Regions from separate parts of the Staphylococcus sp. FSL K6-0223 genome, predicted to be linked through region 3. Evidence: a T-box and tRNA genes for the amino acid it is inferred to sense, from the RefSeq annotation. Region 3 holds a T-box; the other regions hold tRNA genes.
What was found. The T-box of region 3 lies ahead of serS (serine--tRNA ligase). A T-box ahead of a tRNA ligase gene usually reads a tRNA of that ligase, here a tRNA-Ser.
Positions count from the first base shown of each region.

Region 1: it encodes a tRNA-Ser, which carries the amino acid that the T-box ahead of serS (serine--tRNA ligase) is inferred to sense. The anticodon was not compared.
Region 2: it encodes a tRNA-Ser, which carries the amino acid that the T-box ahead of serS (serine--tRNA ligase) is inferred to sense. The anticodon was not compared.

Region 1 covers NZ_JBBOYX010000001.1:1,684,415-1,690,596, forward strand. Annotated here, with positions in the region: gene MHI13_RS08250 (TM2 domain-containing protein) at 130-342, shown strand; gene MHI13_RS08255 (SAR1012 family small protein) at 431-529, shown strand; gene MHI13_RS08260 (IDEAL domain-containing protein) at 597-815, opposite strand; gene MHI13_RS08265 (competence protein ComK) at 1,023-1,607, shown strand; tRNA gene MHI13_RS08270 (tRNA-Asn) at 1,752-1,826, shown strand; tRNA gene MHI13_RS08275 (tRNA-Ser) at 1,830-1,918, shown strand; gene MHI13_RS08280 (restriction endonuclease) at 2,364-3,479, opposite strand; gene MHI13_RS08285 (HsdM family class I SAM-dependent methyltransferase) at 3,572-5,581, opposite strand; gene MHI13_RS08290 (SH3 domain-containing protein) at 5,790-6,182, opposite strand, start outside.
Region 2 covers NZ_JBBOYX010000002.1:799,305-805,486, forward strand. Annotated here, with positions in the region: gene MHI13_RS14730 (hypothetical protein) at 454-828, shown strand; gene MHI13_RS14735 (Ltp family lipoprotein) at 841-1,512, shown strand; gene MHI13_RS14740 (hypothetical protein) at 1,670-1,840, opposite strand; gene MHI13_RS14745 (hypothetical protein) at 2,360-2,548, opposite strand; tRNA gene MHI13_RS14755 (tRNA-Ser) at 3,181-3,269, opposite strand; tRNA gene MHI13_RS14760 (tRNA-Asn) at 3,273-3,347, opposite strand; gene MHI13_RS14765 (competence protein ComK) at 3,532-4,107, opposite strand; gene MHI13_RS14770 (IDEAL domain-containing protein) at 4,327-4,545, shown strand; gene MHI13_RS14775 (lipoate--protein ligase) at 4,626-5,612, opposite strand; gene MHI13_RS14780 (YkvS family protein) at 5,817-6,002, shown strand; gene MHI13_RS14785 (CPBP family glutamic-type intramembrane protease) at 6,008-6,182, shown strand, end outside.
Region 3 covers NZ_JBBOYX010000004.1:269,828-276,009, reverse strand. Annotated here, with positions in the region: gene gyrA (DNA gyrase subunit A) at 1-931, shown strand, start outside; gene MHI13_RS22065 (NAD(P)H-hydrate dehydratase) at 1,110-1,922, opposite strand; gene hutH (histidine ammonia-lyase) at 2,338-3,843, shown strand; T-box leader at 3,920-4,133, shown strand; gene serS (serine--tRNA ligase) at 4,217-5,503, shown strand; gene MHI13_RS22050 (AzlC family ABC transporter permease) at 5,841-6,182, shown strand, end outside.

The sequences.
Region 1 (6,182 bases), on a different contig from region 3:
CTACATCATACTCATCTTCTTACAAGAAATTAAATATTATAGTAAGTATAAACTGATTCTTTTATAAGTGACATTCTTGATTTTAGTCATAAATTACTTACAATATAAAAATAAGGAGGCATCCATAATATGAGAGTAAACAAAACATTATATGTATTATGTGCATTGTTCTTAGGTGGTGTTGGGATTCACAAGTTCTATGCAGATAAAGTTGGACAAGGTGTATTACATTTGGTCTTCTTTTGGACACTTATTCCAACAATTGTTTCGATTATTCATGGCATTATCATTATCTTTACTACTAAAGCTGATAATAATGGATATATTTTTATACCCAGATAAAAACAAGCGAAAGTTTTTAAACTTTCTTCTTTAAATTAAAGAAAATGGGGTATAAATTAATAATAGTTTTAAAAAGGAGAATGTGACTATGAAAAACTTTATTAAACGTATTGTGAGAACAATTATTACAGGCTATGTCTTAAAATGGATTAAAAATAAAATAGAAGGAAATTCAAAAAGAAAATAATTTAAAAAGGTCTATTCACTTTATTTTAGAGAATAGACCTTTTTATAGTGATTCATTGGAACCGGATTTACTCATTGAGAAATGCCTCCAAATGTTTTAATTCAGTAGTATATTGATTAAAATCATCTTCATTTCTATTAACCAAAGCTTCATCAATTAATGTTACAAGTTGTTTCTTTCTTTCTAAACGTAACGCTTCGTCAATCACAAGTTCTACACCTAAATCATTCACCGTCGTTACAAATTCTTCTAGTGTGGTATGTTTAACATTTGTATTGTAATACATAAGATTCACTACCTTTCTATTAATTTAAAAATAGTATACAAGCTTTTTATTTTGAAATCAATGAATATTCAGACTTTTCTAAATAAATTAGTGTAATTTTATTTTTAAATAATAACTTGACAACATATACTTTTTTTATATAATAATTTTATATTATTAATCACTCTTCGTGTTTAATAATAAATAATTAAATAAGGAGCTGATCTTATGACTCAGTTCAATAAACCTCCTAATACGATTTATGTCATACGTAAAGGTGATATGGTGATTAGACCTACATTTGACGATCATCAACAACCGAACGGCTCAGAAATCCTCAAATTCGATACCTCACGAGAAATAAGTCCTTTTAAAACTCAAAAAATTATTGAACGATCTTGTAGATTTTATGGCAATAACTACTTAAGCAAGAAAGCTGAAACTCAACGCATTGCTGGAATAACTAGTAAACCTCCCATCCTTCTCACACCATTGTTTCCAACTTACTTTTTCCCAACACATTCAGACCGTTTAGAAGAAAATATATGGATTAATATGCATTATATTTCTGATATTAAGCCATTAAAAAACAGAAAGAGTAAAATTATCTTTGCAAATCAAGAAGCACTAACATTAAATGTATCTTTTCATAGTTTATGGCATCAATATTCTAATTCTATTTTCTATTACTATATGATTGATAAACAAGCAAGAATGAAATCTAATAATCCAGATATGCCAATCGATTATGAAAAAACATCTTTAAATATTTTTGAGGCACTTTCACACTATTCTTTATTAGAAGATAAATAGCTGTATGTTTATTTTTAAAATATACGGAACGATTATATTAATTTAGTGTAAATGTTCCGTATATTTTTTAAAGATAATCTCTTGCAAATTTTAAGATTATTGATATAATTGTATTTGTATTGATTGAAGAACACGTTATATTATTCCGCAGTAGCTCAGTGGTAGAGCTATCGGCTGTTAACCGATCGGTCGTAGGTTCGAATCCTACCTGCGGAGCCATATGGAAACGTACTCAAGTTGGCTGAAGAGGCGCCCCTGCTAAGGGTGTAGGTCGCGAGAGCGGCGCGAGGGTTCGAATCCCTCCGTTTCCGTCTGTTATATTTAAATAGGTTATAATAACTTTAAAAACCCCGTTATTACGGGGTTTTCTTTTTATACTTTTAAATAGTTTTTATATTAAGCCGACAACGTGGTCGACAACTTACTATTTTATATTAAAAGTTGTCGGTTATGTTGTCGACCTAATCTCTATACTCCTTGCTGCTCTAAGCTTTAATTGTAATGACTACTTATTGATTTTTCATCAATATTAAACCCCATCAATGAATAAATTGATGAGGTTATTATCTGATTAAGGCCATTTTTGTACATTGTGATATGTATGAAAATGGCTTAATTATCGCATTTTTTAAGATAAACTTTAGAACTAAATAGAATGAATTAGAACATTTTTGACACGCACTTGACACTTGTATGTATAAAATAACCGTATCAATTAAGATACGGTTAGTAGAATATAATATCAATAAGATACATTTAATTTTGAATTATCTTTTTGGTTATTTCTGATTTATATCGTGAGTATTTCACAACTTCTTTTATACACTGTTTTTCAATTACTTTAATTACTTCTTCCATCAATGTATAATCAGGCGTTTTATTCTCAGAAGCAGGTAAGGATAAATTTAAATTATCTGCATCTTTTGCATAAAAATTACGTGCGTATGAAAATATGCCTGTATTTGCAGCTTTATTATAAGCAGAGGTTAAAAATAGACCTACTTTTAAATTATATTTAGAAGTATCTATAACTGCTACATGGTCATCTGCTCCATATTTAAAATTTCTATATTTAGATGACCCAAACATATCTATTGTAATTGTGTTTGGGCTAAATATTTGAACAACATTACCGATATAGTCAGAAACACCTGTTTTCGATTCTCCCGCTGTGATAAAAGGCAAATCACCAGGGACGCGGTCAGCGCTTTTCAAACGTTTCCCCCTAGTAGCTTTGCCAAATAATTCTCTAGAGTTAAACGTCATTATTGCTCTGCTCTGCTCTGCTCTGCTCTGCTCTGCTCTGCTCTGCTCTGCTCTGCTCTGCTCTGCTCTTGGATTTTTAACCATGGAGTTATATTTGTCAAGCGATTCTTGTTCTTTTTTTGTAATTTTATAATCAGACAATCCTGTCACTTGTAAATATGCTTCTAATTCTTCAATACGTTCTGCTTCTAATTCTTCAATATATTTTTCCATGTATTCAAAATATATTTCATTATTTTTATAAGGGAGTTTAATATTCAAATCATTAATATGAGACATACCTGTTGTATAACCCATGTTTTTAAAATGAAGAGATAAGATAGCTAAAAAATATAATATATGTTTATAATTATATTCTTGAAATTTCGGTATTAAACCTTGAAAGGCACCATTGTCACCACTTCTATAAAAACTTTCAGAAATAATACCAATTTCTGCTGCACTAGATGTGTAAGCCAATATAGGCTTTTTAGGGTCAACTCGATGTAAATATTTCTCATCTAGTAGAACCTTTTGCTCATATTGATATTTTATATTTTGACCAAATACATGATAGCCTTCACTATTTTCAACCAGATTTTCACCTTTTTTAGGGAAGCCTTTCATAGTACGTTTTTCAAATAATTCTTTTATTTGAAACGTTTTAAATTCGCCCCCGTTTTCAACAAAATTTTTTTCTAATTTATTTAAACGAGGGCTTACATCTTTCCCACAGTCTTTTTATTTTTTAAAATTTGAGTAACTTCCCAAGATAAATAATCAGATACAGTTTTTTTAAAATCTTCTATTTTGGGGACTGTATCTATTGTCACATGTTGATCAAAGTTCCAATCGACGCCTGAATCATCAATAAAGTCTTCTATATAAACCTTATTGAGATCCCATAAGTTCTCATTAACTTTGGCTTTATTACCTGCTTTATATATTTTTAAAATATCACGATATCTTTCTACTGGTGAATCTTTTACTTGAATACCTCTAGCTGTTCTTTTATATCCATCGTTCCTAAAGTCGATAAATTTCACTGTTTTTTCAAAATCATGCGGTTTCTTAGCTTCAAAAACGTAAATACTTGTCTGTACACCTGCCATAGGCTGAAATAAATCACCAGGCATTTTTATACTTGCTAAAAGTGTATGATTTTTTAAAATAGATTTATTAGTTTTCACGGACTTACCTGTACCCGCACTGTCTTGAATAATTATCGCGCCAACTCCATTTTTCTCCATATTATTTAATCCAAATTCAATAAATGGCATACCATTTTCTTTAAAGCTAAAAGGAGGATTCAATAATAATTTTGTAGCTTTAAATTCTTCATATAAATTTTTGGGAGTATTAAATGTATTAGCTTTTTTTATATTGCTTGAACCATCTCCACGTAATATCATGTTAGTTGCTGCGAGAGTATACATTTCTGCATTTAATTCAATCCCTAATAAATTATTACTTTTAATATTTTTTATTTCTTTTTCCGCAGCATTGGTTCTCTTTCCGTGCTCCAATTCTGCTTGTTCAATCATTAACTCCATAGAACTGATTAAGAAACCTGCACTTCCTGTTGCTAAATCCATTACTTTGCTATCTTTTTGTACATCAAGCAACTCAGCCATCATTTTAGTTACATAAGGTGGAGTTAGTACGATTCCTAATTCTGTACCATCACCTAAAGCATATTTTAGAAATTCTGAATACATTTCACCCATTATATCTATATGCCCAGTCATCGAATCTATAGAACTATAAATATTTTCATAAATAAAAGTAAATATTTGCTTATTAGTACTACTCTCGGAATTTAGTAATTTACTAACTTCTTTATCTAAAGTTGTTTTTTCATCTCTTTGTTTATCTTTGGATATTTCTTGAAAAGAAGAAATCATTAATTGCATTTTTCCACTTTCAATATTTTTCATATGTAAATATTCTTTTATTTGATCAATAATAATTTTTCCATCACGTTTGGTGTCTGTTGGCAGTCCTTTTAATTCGTGAGGCTCTAGCCCTTTTTGTATTACATTTCCTTCGTCATCATTAATGTCTTGCATTGCCAGAAGCATACCTGAAACATACAAAACTCTTTGTGGCGCTGTTATATTATGATTGTGCATTAATCTGTTTAATTGTTTTGCATATTTTTGTAATGTAGTTCTACTATCAATAAGAATTCCATGTTTTTCTGTTTCGGTTAAAATCGCATCATTATAAAACTCTTCAAAACTATCCTGGCTTTCTAGAAAATTTAAGTTTTTATAATTTTTCACATGCTTATATGTATCTTTTGCACTACCAAAAACATAGTTAATATCTATCGTTACATTATCTTCATTGTCTCCAGCAATTCCGATAGCTATAACTTCTCTATATTTATTACTTTTAATCATATTTCTTGCATAATGCAAACAACCATTAACAGCAAAATTAGATATCGCCTTGTTATCATCTTTAATACCTGATTTATTAGTCGACTTCAGTTTGTTTAATCCTAATTTATTTTCTATAATGACAGGTATATTATATTTCTCTACATGAAAATCAGGTGTTCCAACACCTGTTTTCTTATCAGTCTTTGAGCTCCCTTTCAACGCTTCTTTCATATAATCTGACATTGAAGTTTCATCATTATAATCTTTTAATTTTATTAATCCTAATTTATCTAAATAATCTTTAACATAATAATTTACATCTGTTTCCAATTTCCAATCCATGTGTATTACCTCATTTTATTAATAATATATTTATTTTATCATTAATTACATATTAAAATAACCACCCAGTGACATGTTAGGTGGTTATACATATAAAAGGAAATGTTTATGACTGCATGTGAACTGGTTATAACATAAAAAAAGAGGGACAAGCACTAAACTTGCCCCTGTGAATAAAATGAAAATCGCGTTTTTTTATTATAGCATATTATTTTAAAGTTCCCCATACTTGTTTCATTTTGTTTTTAGGTGGTTTTTTACCGTTCCATGTTCCTACAGGCAAGTAAATTCTTTCGCCTTCAAAACTGTCATAACCGATCCATACATGCTTGTCTTGTAACATCAATTCATCATACTCAATTTTAGTGTTGGCTGGTAAATCTCCTGCTGCATTATTTCTCAATCTGAATGGACCAACGTAACGTGCTTGAATAGGTTGGTTACCATTAATGAATGAACCTCTTTGTGCTTTGTAGTAAGTACCATATTTATTTTTCTTCCAACCAGTAGGCAATACTTCTTGTTTAGCGATTTCTTTTTTCACTTCTTGTTCGATATGCTTTTCAGTAACTTCTTCGGCATTAGAAGTATTTAATTTACC
Region 2 (6,182 bases), on a different contig from region 3:
AATCTACTTTATTTTAAGTATTATTCGTACACTTTGAATTATATTTCAATTCACTATTAAACAAATTTTACGCAATACTTTAATTCAATATTTTAGAATTTTATTATCGAACTTTTGTTTAATATTATATATAATATGCTTATAGGCTTTAAGTAGGTTTTAAAATAAGAATTAACATTAGTGATCAACTATAAAATGCTACTCATGAATTTATTGCTACATATATAATTGACTATATGATGTTTTTAAAGCGATAAAATTTCATAGATTAAAAAGCAAATGAAATAGCGATAAATAAAGAGAACGCTAACTTACTAATAAATTAACCATTAGTATAAGTGCGTTCTCTTTTTTATATAAAAATTATGCATAATTTAAACTTTTAATAGGAGTTGATGTTTAAAAACAAATAACAGATATACAATTTCTAAAACTAAATAAGGAGTGAGAATTATGCATCAATATAAGGAGCTGATTGATGATATTAATGTTAAATATATAGAGATGCCTAATAAATTAGAATGTTTAATCTCGGGTAATGATTTATACATTAATGAACGCTTATCATCATCTGCTAACATTAGAGAAACATCTGATTCTTATTATTTAAAAAGCAATGAATTAACTTCATTAATCCCTTTAAATCAAATAGAACATGCAGTTACTACACACAACTGCACTACCCTTCTTAAACTTAGTAAGTTTTTTAAACTTCCTACTACTTTTATTTTTCTAAACCTTTATTTCTACTCTATTAAATATTCTAATTTACCTTTTCTCAATATATTACAAATCAAAATTTTAACAACTCATCAAATAGATACATAGGAGGATATTTTAATGCAACAAGAATCAACATCATGGTATAAACAAGAATGGTTTATTGTTTTAACTTTAATATTTATTTTCCCACTTGGTTTATTTGTAATGTGGCGATATAGTAAATGGCCTTCTATTACAAAATCAATCATAACAGTGGCAATAGTAGTTATAGCGTTATCTAGTATAACTTATGTTGGTAACCTCAAAACAAATAATTATGAAAAACAACCTACCGTAAAGACAGATAATGAAACAGAAGATACAGCCAATAATACAGAAAACATAAATTATGATGATAGTAGTACAGATAAAGAAATAAACGATAAGTATCAAAAGGATGACAATACAACAAATAAAGAAAACGATGCCACATCTGTTGAAGGTACACGTTTAGAAAAAGCTGCACTAGAAAAAGCAAAAACATATTCTAAAGATTTGCATATGTCAAAACAAGGAATATATGATCAATTAACATCGGAATATGGAGAAAAGTTTAATAAAGAAGATGCACAATTTGCTATAGATCATCTTGATGCCAATTATGAAAAAAACGCACTAGAAAAAGCAAAATCTTATGCTAAAGATATGCACATGTCTGATGATGCAATTTACGATATATTAGTATCCGAATATGGTGAGAAGTTTACCGACTCTGAAGCAAAATATGCTATTGATCATTTAGATAATTAAGTATTGAGGGCGGTTAAATATCCGCCCTATTTTTAACAACATGAAAAATAAACAACGAGAGAGGAACAATTAAAAATGATTATATAAAAAGTTAACGGATTATGGTCTTATGATTTTAGATGTCAAAATAAGAGATACCGTAAAAGAGGTTGCAAAACTAAAAATTGCTTTTCGGGTCTAAACGACCATCAATTTCCAAAAGAGATTTATAGTTATATAGTTTTGTGATTTTCTCAGTGTTTTCAACAGTATTAGCTAGTTTTTTAAAAAACTTACTCTCCCCATTTTTTTCTAGTTCATTTATTAAAATAGATTTTCTTTTATTCATAATTTTTTCATCAAGATTCAATTTTTATGAAAGTATTTAAGAGAACTTCTATCTGTGGTTTTGGTATCTATCAATAACGCCTTATCTTTTATATATCTCAATATATAGTTATTAATTTTTTTTGTAAATGTTTTTCATTTTCCTTAATAATTTTAGAAGAATTAGACCTTAAAGGGAGTAAAATGATTTTATTATTAATATCAATTGAATAAAAATAAGGTCTTGAACCTTCATTTTTTCTAATAATTTCGTAATCTTTTAAGTTCAAAATTTCTTTAAATTTTTTATTATAAAAATTATTGTTTAGGATGTAAAACTTCATGGTGTGCCTCGATTTTGTTCAAATAAAATTAAAAGAGCCGTGACCTTTTATGGCATGGCTCCTTATACTATGATATTCAATTATCGCCTAGCCTCATAGTAGGCTGGCTACTGTATTCAATGTATTTTGTTTTATAAGTTCCACGCATTGTCGTCGACCTATAAAAATATTATAACATTTTTGTATTATAAATAAATTTATAATTCCATTGTTTGTAAATCTTTTTTATTCTTTTTAGGCTTAGATGATTCTGTATATTCATTTTTCTCAGAAACAATTACATTTGAATAGGCTTTAGTTTGAAGTCTTTCTTTATTATTAAAATGGTTTTCAACTAATACATCGTTCCAATCTTTACAATCTTCACTTTGGGGTTGTTCAGACACAATATTAATTTCTTTACCTGAGCGATTTGAAATTAATCCTTGGAAATTTTTAACAAATTTACATTACTCTGCATCAACTCATAATTTGACATTTTTTTAGTTCATACATGTTTTCTAATTCGTTTAATAATGTTTCTTTTTCTTCAGTGGTTAGATCATTTTGATTCAAGATTAATTGTCTAACCTTGGACAAATTTTCACTTTCAGTATTACTCATCCCTCACTAAAGCCTTATTAATAATTTATCTTTAATGAGATTACACATTGTGGTTACCTATTAACTAAAGGCGTTTCAATCCAATATATTTCAAAAAGATTTGGTCATGCTAATATACATACAACACTCAAGATATATTCAAATTTAATTAAAGAATTTGAGAACAAAGAAGATAAAGAAGTAGTTAAATATTTAAATGAGATTTTCTTGTGACTAAATCAGAAAATGTTGTGACTAAAATAAAGCTTAATTATCATACTCATAGTCACAATTTGACTAAAAATTTTTAAACGGATAAAAACTATTAAGAAGTATAAATTTAACAAAACACATTCAAACCATTGATACAAAAGGATTTATAAGAAGGCAAAAAAATAACGCTTATAATGGATTTATACCATTATAAGCGTCTGTACGGAAACGGAGGGATTCGAACCCTCGCGCCGCTCTCGCGACCTACACCCTTAGCAGGGGCGCCTCTTCAGCCAACTTGAGTACGTTTCCATATGGCTCCGCAGGTAGGATTCGAACCTACGACCGATCGGTTAACAGCCGATAGCTCTACCACTGAGCTACTGCGGATTAATTTAATTTATCTCTATCAAGCACAAATATTATTATATCAATCCTGTTCAGTTTTTCAAGAGAAATCTTAAAAAAATATACGGAACATTTACACTAATTTAATATTAACGCCCCGCATATTTTAAAATTAAACAAACAATTTTAATCTTAATTTGTGTAGTTAAAAATATTAAAATGGTGTCTACTTATCATCTAAAAGAGAATACCTTGAGAGAGCTTCAAATATATTTAACGATGATTGATTATAATCAATGGGTTGTTCTGGATTATTTGATTTCATACGTGCATGTTTATCTACCATATAATAATAAATAATCGCATTTGTATATTGATGCCATAAGCTATGATATGAAACGTTTAATATAAATGATTCACCATTAGCAAATATCACTTTACTTTTACGATTTTTAAGTTCTTTGATGCTGTCGATATAATGCATGTTTATCCAGATGTTTTCGTCTTGTCGATCAGAATGTGTTGGAAAAAAATAAGTTGGAAATAAAGGGGTAAGTAAAATAGGTGGTTTACTAGAGATACCTGTAATTCTATTAGTTTCAGATTTTTTACTAAGGTAGCTATTACCATAGAATTTGCAGGACCTCTCGATAATTCTTTGAACTTTAAATGGACTCTCCTTTCGTGATTTATCAAATCTTATAATTTCTGCACCTGAAGTTTGCTGATATTCATCATACCTTGGTCGAATTAACATGTCACCTTTTCTAATAACATAGATTGATTCACTAAAATTAGTCATTCGATTACCTCACTTCACAAAAAAATAAATTATTGTTACTATTTTCTTTTAATAATAATAACTTAATTTTATTTTATACGAGCCTTAAATTAAGTCAAGTTCTACTTTTATTTTCTTTTTACACATATTTCTTTTAAAATGTCAGAATATTCATTGATTTCAAAAATTAAAAACTGTATAATACTCATATATCAATAAATAGGAAAGGTAGTGATTTTCATGAATCATAATACAAATGTAAAATACACTACACTTGAAGACTTTGTAACAACAGTTAATGATTTAGGTGTAGAACTTGTAATTGATGAAGCATTAAGAGAAGCTAGGAAGAAAAAACTTGAGACTCTTATCGACGAAGCACTTGTTAATAAGAATGAGAAAGATTTCAAACAGTACACAGATGAATATAAAAAATTGGAGGCTTTTCTCAGTGAATAAATTAGATTCGAGTCACTCATTATAAAAGGTCTATTCCCTACTTTAATTTAAGTTTAGAGAATAGACCTTTTTTATTTTATTTAAGACATTAATCTTATAATTTCATATTTATCAATATCACCAAAATAATGGTATAGATCATAATTGGATAATGCTTCCTCAATATGCTCGAAGTCATGTAAACAACCTTCAAGTGCATATTCAAGTTCGGTTACATCGCCTTCTCCAAAGAAGTCTCCAAATATTTTCGCATGTTCAATACGTCCTTTTTTAACATCAAATTTAATTTGTATAAATCCCTTTTCAAATTTTTCTTCACGCTCAAAATTATATTTAGGATTTTTACCATAATTCCATTCCCAAGTACGGTATTTTTCGTTGCTTAACTGTTTGATTTTAGTCCAATCGTCATCAGTTAATACATATTCTTCTACTTCATTTTCCCCAAAAATAGTCTTTAGAATAATTTGCTTAAATTCATTAATATTTAGTGGTTCTTCTAAAAATTCATCAATGTTAGCCACACGTTTTCTTACAGATTTAACGCCTTTAGATTTAATTTTAGCAGGATTAACTTTTAACGCATTTTGAACTTCATCAAGTTCACAATTTAACATCAGAGTGCCGTGACTAAACATTCTATTTTTAACCTTTACCATTGCATTCCCTGAAATTTTAACTTCACCAACTTGGATATCATTACGGCCCGTCATTTCAGCATTAACTCCTAAAGATTGTAAAGCTTGCACAATCGGCATTGTAAACTTTTTAAAGTTGTGAAAACTATTGCCATCATCATCAGTAATAAAGCTAAAGTTCAAATTACCTGTATCGTGATACACCGCACCACCTCCAGATATACGACGCACAACATCAATACTGTTCTTATCAATATATTCTTTATTAACTTCCTCAATTGTATTCTGATTCTTGCCTACAATGATTGAAGGTCTGTTAATATAAAATAAAAAGTAACTTTCTTCAGCTGGAAGATTTTTAAGAACGTACTCCTCCATTGCTAAATTGAGCGTGGGATCAGTAATATTATTATTACTAATAAACTTCATAACATTCCTCTCCTTAAAGTATCTTTCTATATGCCCTTACCCTAGTTATGAATGATTTATATTAAAAATTCCAATTATTTACTCATTTATGTCTTACTTTTCATATTTATATATAACAATCTTAGTTTTTTAAGGATATTAGTTTATTTGTTATGTAAATTTTAGTACAATATTATCTAGCTATGATTTAAGGGAGGAGTCATTATGACTGTTGCAGAAGTAGGTAATATTGTAGAATTTTATGACGGTTTAAGAGGCCGTGTAGAGAAAATTAATGACAATTCTGTTATTGTAGACTTAACAATTATGGAAAACTTTAATGAATTAGATTTACCTGAGAAAACTGTCATTAATCATAAGCGATATAAAATCGTTGAACAAGAAGGTTAATTATAATGAAAAATGTTTCTAAAGCTTTAATTTGGTTTATTATAAGCTTCATCGTCTTTCACGCAATTTTATTTGTGATGTGGGGTGAACACCAAGAGTACTGGTACTTATACACTGGCATTATGCTAATAGCAGGAATAAGTTATGTTTTTTATCAAAGAGACATTGCATCTAAACGAT
Region 3 (6,182 bases):
ATCTAAAGGTATCCCAGTCGTGAACGCGATAGAACTTGAGAATGACGAAACGATAAGTACGATGATTGCGGTTAAAGATCTTGAAAGTGAAGAACATTACCTTGTATTTGCTACAAAACGAGGTATTGTTAAACGTTCAGCGTTAAGCAATTTCTCACGTATTAATAAGAACGGTAAAATCGCAATAGGCTTCAAAGAAGACGATGAACTGATAGCCGTACGCTTAACAACTGGTAATGAAGATATACTTATCGGTACATCGCACGCATCACTTATTCGCTTCCCTGAATCTGCCTTACGTCCTTTAGGTCGTACAGCAGCAGGTGTGAAAGGTATCACACTACGTGAGGGCGACGTGGTTGTAGGTTTAGACGTGGCTCACGCAGAAAGTGAAGATGAAGTTCTAGTTGTTACTGAAAATGGATACGGTAAACGTACGCCAGTAGATGAATACCGATTATCTAATCGTGGTGGTAAAGGTATTAAAACAGCAACAATTACTGAACGTAACGGTAATATCGTTTGTATCACAACAGTTACTGGTGAAGAAGACTTAATGGTTGTTACCAATGCAGGTGTAATCATTCGCTTAGATGTGGAAGATATCTCTCAAAATGGTCGTGCTGCACAAGGTGTACGTCTAATGAGATTAGGCGAAGGCCAATTTGTTTCAACAGTAGCTAAAGTTAAAGAGGAAGAAGATAATCAAGCAGACTCAGATGATACTGATGCTAGCGAGACAGCAACTGAAGAAGTTATTGATGACCAAACACCTGGTAATGCTATTCATACAGAAGAAGCTGAAGATGTAACTAATGACGAATCAGACGATAACGCTAATGATGATAGAATCGATGTTCGACAAGACTTTATGGATCGTGTAAATGAAGATATTGAAAGTGCTTCAGACGACGATGATGACAACGAATAATAGATATCAAAGCAGGTTCTCGCTTTATAGTGAGATCCTGTTAATTTTTAGACTACCCTGCTTGAGGGTAGTCTTTTTTATTATAAAAAAAAGCACACCAGCAATAGGTATTCACAATAAGTGAACGTCATTGAGGTGTGCATCGTAAATAGAATTTAGTATATAACGTTTCTATAACTTAACCTTCTAATTGTTTCATAACATAAGGAATTTCACTGATTAAACGAGAAGGTGGTACGACATACATAGACTCAGATAATTTCTCTCCAATATAACTATGTGTGTAAGTCGCACTTGTAACAGCATCTTTAAGACTATCAAATTGACCAACGAAGCTTGTAATCATACCAGCAAGTGTATCTCCCATACCACCAGTAGCCATTGCAGGGGTACCGATAGATAATTTGTAAGCATCATCTTTAAAGTAAATTTCAGTACCATGTTGTTTTAATACAACAGTAGCACCTAAGTTATTAACAGCTTCACGATTACGTTCATATGTTTGTTCTTCGATAGGAATCCCACTTAAACGTTCCCATTCTTTTTGATGAGGAGTGAAAATCACACGACATGTAGGAATTTGAGGTTTCAATTTACTAAATATAGTAATTGCATCTCCATCTACAATAAGATTTTGGTGTGGTTGAATATTTTGTAGTAAAAACGTAATCGCATTATTACCTTTAAAGTCCACACCTAATCCAGGCCCGATTAAGATACTATCGGTAGCTTCGATCATTTTAGTTAGCATCTTCGTATCATTGATATCAATTACCATTGCTTCTGGGCAACGTGAATGTAATGCTGCATGATTATTAGGATGTGTTGCGACTGTAATTAATCCACTACCACTATAGACGCATGCGCGCGCAGCAAGCATAATTGCGCCACCCATATTGGCAGAACCACCAATTAATAAAATCTTACCATAATCGCCTTTATGCGTTTCATCTTTTCTTATAGGAATGTTAACTGAATCTAACGTTTCCATAATGACATAACCTCCGTTAAAAAACTCACTTCTCGCATCTCGTACACAAGACATCCGACCGTCTTAAATTTCACTTTATAAATTGTTGTGTACATCCATTTTTAAGAAATTAAAGTCCTTTAAAATTGCCCAATCTCTTTTAAATACAATAGAAAATACTATACCTGTAATACTCTTTAGTCAATAGCTATTTTAGAAATTTAATAATGAATACCTCTATCCCCACAAAATATCAAAAATACCATTTCCATCTACCTTATTAAAATAATAAATAATAATATTCCTATTTCTTTAACCTGTTAAATTATTACATTGATAATGCATTATAAAAAGTGCAAAAAGTGTTGTTAATATAAAAATGAAAACGTATACTTTCCTGTAATGGGGTTAAAATTTAAACAAAGGGGTTGTTTATATGACATTAATTTTAGATGGAGAGGCTTTGACTATTAAGGAAATTAAAACGTTTTTAAGCCAAGACTTACAAATTGATATTTCAGAGGATGCCATTGAACGAGTGACGAAAAGTCGCCAAGTCGTTGAACGTATCATACAGAATAAAGAAACAATCTATGGTATCACAACTGGCTTCGGTCTATTTAGTGATGTTTTAATCGATCCAGGTCAATATAACGAATTACAAGTCAATCTCATTCGTTCACATGCATGTGGTATCGGGAAACCATTTTCAGAAGAAGTGGCATTAGTCATGATGGTGTTGCGCTTAAATACATTATTGAAGGGGCATTCAGGTGCGACACTTGAGTTAGTTGAACAACTAAAATTCTTCATTAACGAACGTATTATTCCAGTGATTCCGCAACAAGGTTCATTAGGGGCATCAGGGGATTTAGCACCTTTATCACATCTTGCACTTGCACTCATTGGTGAGGGTGACGTTTATTATAACAATGAACAAGTTGACAGTCGCTACGTCCTTAATGAGTTAGGTCGTGAACCGTTAAAACTACAAGCTAAAGAAGGCTTGGCACTTATCAATGGGACACAAGCAATGACAGCTCAAGGTGTGATTAATTTCATTGAAGCGGAGGATTTAGGTTATCAAGTGGAATGGATTGCTTCACTCACGCATCAAGCTTTAAATGGTATTACAGATGCGTATAATCATAACGTGCACAAAGTCCGGAATATTAAAGAACAAGTAGATGTGGCAGCACGCATGCTTAACTGGCTTGAAGATTCACAGCTTACGACACGTCAAGCTGAATTACGAGTGCAGGACGCTTATAGTTTACGTTGTATTCCTCAAATCCATGGCGCAAGTTTCCAAGTGTTCAATTATGTAAGAGAAAAATTAGAATTTGAGATGAATGCAGCTAACGATAATCCTCTTATTTTCGATGAGGATGATGAAACATTAGTGATTTCAGGTGGTAACTTCCACGGTCAACCAGTCGCACTTGCATTAGACCATCTGAAATTAGGTGTGAGTGAATTAGCCAACGTTGCAGAGCGACGTCTAGAACGTTTGATTAATCCTCAATTAAATGGAGATTTACCTGCATTTTTAAGTCCTGAGCCAGGGTTACAAAGTGGCGCTATGATTATGCAATATGCTGCTGCAAGCCTTGTCTCTGAAAATAAAACCCTCGCACATCCAGCGAGTGTAGATTCAATTCCATCTTCAGCAAACCAAGAAGATCATGTATCAATGGGCACAATTGCTTCAAGACATGGTTACCAAATGATTGAGAATACACGTCGTGTGATTGCGATTGAATGTGTCATCGCATTGCAAGCTGTGGAATTAAAAGGTGTAGATAAATTATCTCCTAAAACACGTGAGAAATATGAAGAATATCGTAAAATCGTGCCTTCAATCAATCAAGATCGACAATTCCACAAAGATATCGAAGCGGTAGCGCAGTATCTAAAAGATGATGCTTATCACAGAGCATAAATACGAGGTAGTTTACACACATTTACATTTACTTGAAAAGTTCAAAAGACTTTGCTATATTAAAAATAACTTAATAAAACATTGTTCGTAGGCTAAGTAGCATTAACCGGACGATTTCAGAGAACTTGTGGTTAGTGAGAACAAGTAATCGACTTTGGTGTGAATCTACCTACTTTATGAGAGCAATCGGTAATAACCGTTATTTTAGTTAAGTGCAGTTTAGAATAAGTGATTCAACGTTTATTTTAAATTGTTAAATAGGGTGGCAACGCGTAGACCACGTCCCTTGTCTGGGATGTGGTCTTTTTTTATGATTTTATACATACGTGCCCCCAATAAATCTATATTTTATTTGGGAAAGGATGAAGGTTACATGTTAGATATTCGTTTATTTAGAAATGAACCAGAAAAAGTTAAGAGCAAAATTGAATTAAGAGGAGACGATCCTAAGGTCGTTGACGAAGTTTTAGAATTAGATGAACAACGACGTCAATTAATCAGTAAAACTGAAGAAATGAAAGCAAGACGTAATAAAGTCAGTGAAGAAATCGCTCAGAAGAAACGTAATAAAGAAGATGCTGATGACGTTATTGCAGAAATGCGTAACTTAGGTGATGAAATTAAAGAAAACGATGCTAAATTAAATGAAGTTGATAATAAAGTGAGAGACATTTTAATCCGTATTCCAAATTTAATTAACGACGATGTACCTCAAGGGGATTCAGATGAAGAAAACGTTGAATTGAAAAAATGGGGTACACCACGTGAATTCGATTTCGAACCAAAAGCACACTGGGATTTAGTTGAAGAATTAAAAATGGCAGACTTCGAACGTGCTGCTAAAGTATCTGGTGCGCGTTTCGTTTACTTAACTAAAGATGGAGCATTATTAGAACGTGCATTAATGAACTACATGATTACGAAACATACAACTCAACATGGTTACACAGAAATGATGACACCTCAATTAGTGAATGCAGATACTATGTTTGGTACAGGTCAACTTCCTAAATTCGAAGAAGATTTATTTAAAGTCGAAAAAGAAGGCCTATACACAATTCCAACAGCAGAAGTACCTTTAACAAACTTCTACAGAGATGAAATCATTCAACCAGGAGTGTTACCTGAAAAATTTACTGGGCAAACGGCATGTTTCCGTAGTGAAGCGGGTTCAGCTGGTAGAGATACAAGAGGATTAATTCGTTTACACCAATTCGATAAAGTTGAAATGGTTCGTATCGAAAAACCTGAAGATTCTTGGGATGCTTTAGAAGATATGACTAAAAATGCTGAATCAATTTTAGAAGAATTAGGATTACCATATCGTCGAGTTATCTTATGTACAGGCGACATTGGCTTCAGCGCTAGTAAAACATATGACCTAGAAGTATGGTTACCAAGTTACAATGACTATAAAGAAATTAGTTCTTGCTCAAACTGTACTGATTTCCAAGCACGTCGTGCTAACATTCGCTTTAAACGTGATAACTCAGCTAAACCAGAATTAGCTCATACATTAAATGGTAGTGGTTTAGCCGTAGGTCGTACATTTGCAGCTATCGTTGAAAATTATCAAAATGAAGACGGTACAATCACAATTCCTGAAGCATTAGTTCCATTCATGGGTGGAAAAACTAAAATTTCTAAACCTACAAAATAATAACTTAAAAATAGGCTGAATAATTACTACAATACAACGATGAATGACTCAATTAATTATTTGAACTGTCGACATGATCTTAACGATTTTGTCGACAGTTTTTTTTGTTGAACAGGGTAGGGGAAGAGAAATAATTCAACTTCAAATCTTCAAAAATGAGAGGGATGTCTAAAAGAAGAAACAAAATTCTGAAATTTTATAATCGTTGTATTTACAACGATTTGACTATGAGGTTTGTCTTACGTCACACAAACCGAAGTCTAAAAATATTGAACAACTTTTCCAAATATAATAGACTTATTTTACTATTTTAGAAAGTGGAATGGAGGCTGATCAAATGACCCATCTTTCATTTAAGCAAGGGGTAAAAGAATGTATTCCTACTTTATTTGGATATGCAGGAGTAGGTTTATCATTTGGTATCGTAGCAGCCTCTCAAAACTTTAGTATCTTAGAAATTATTTTATTATGTCTCATTATTTACGCCGGTGCCGCACAATTTATTGTTTGCGCTTTAGCGATTACAGGTACTCCAATATCTGCTATCGTTCTAACCACACTTATCGTTAACTCACGTATGTTTCTATTAAGTATGACTTTGGCGCCTAATTATAAACAATATGGATTATGGAATAGGGTAGGTCTCGGTACATTATTAACCGATGAAACCTTCGGAGTT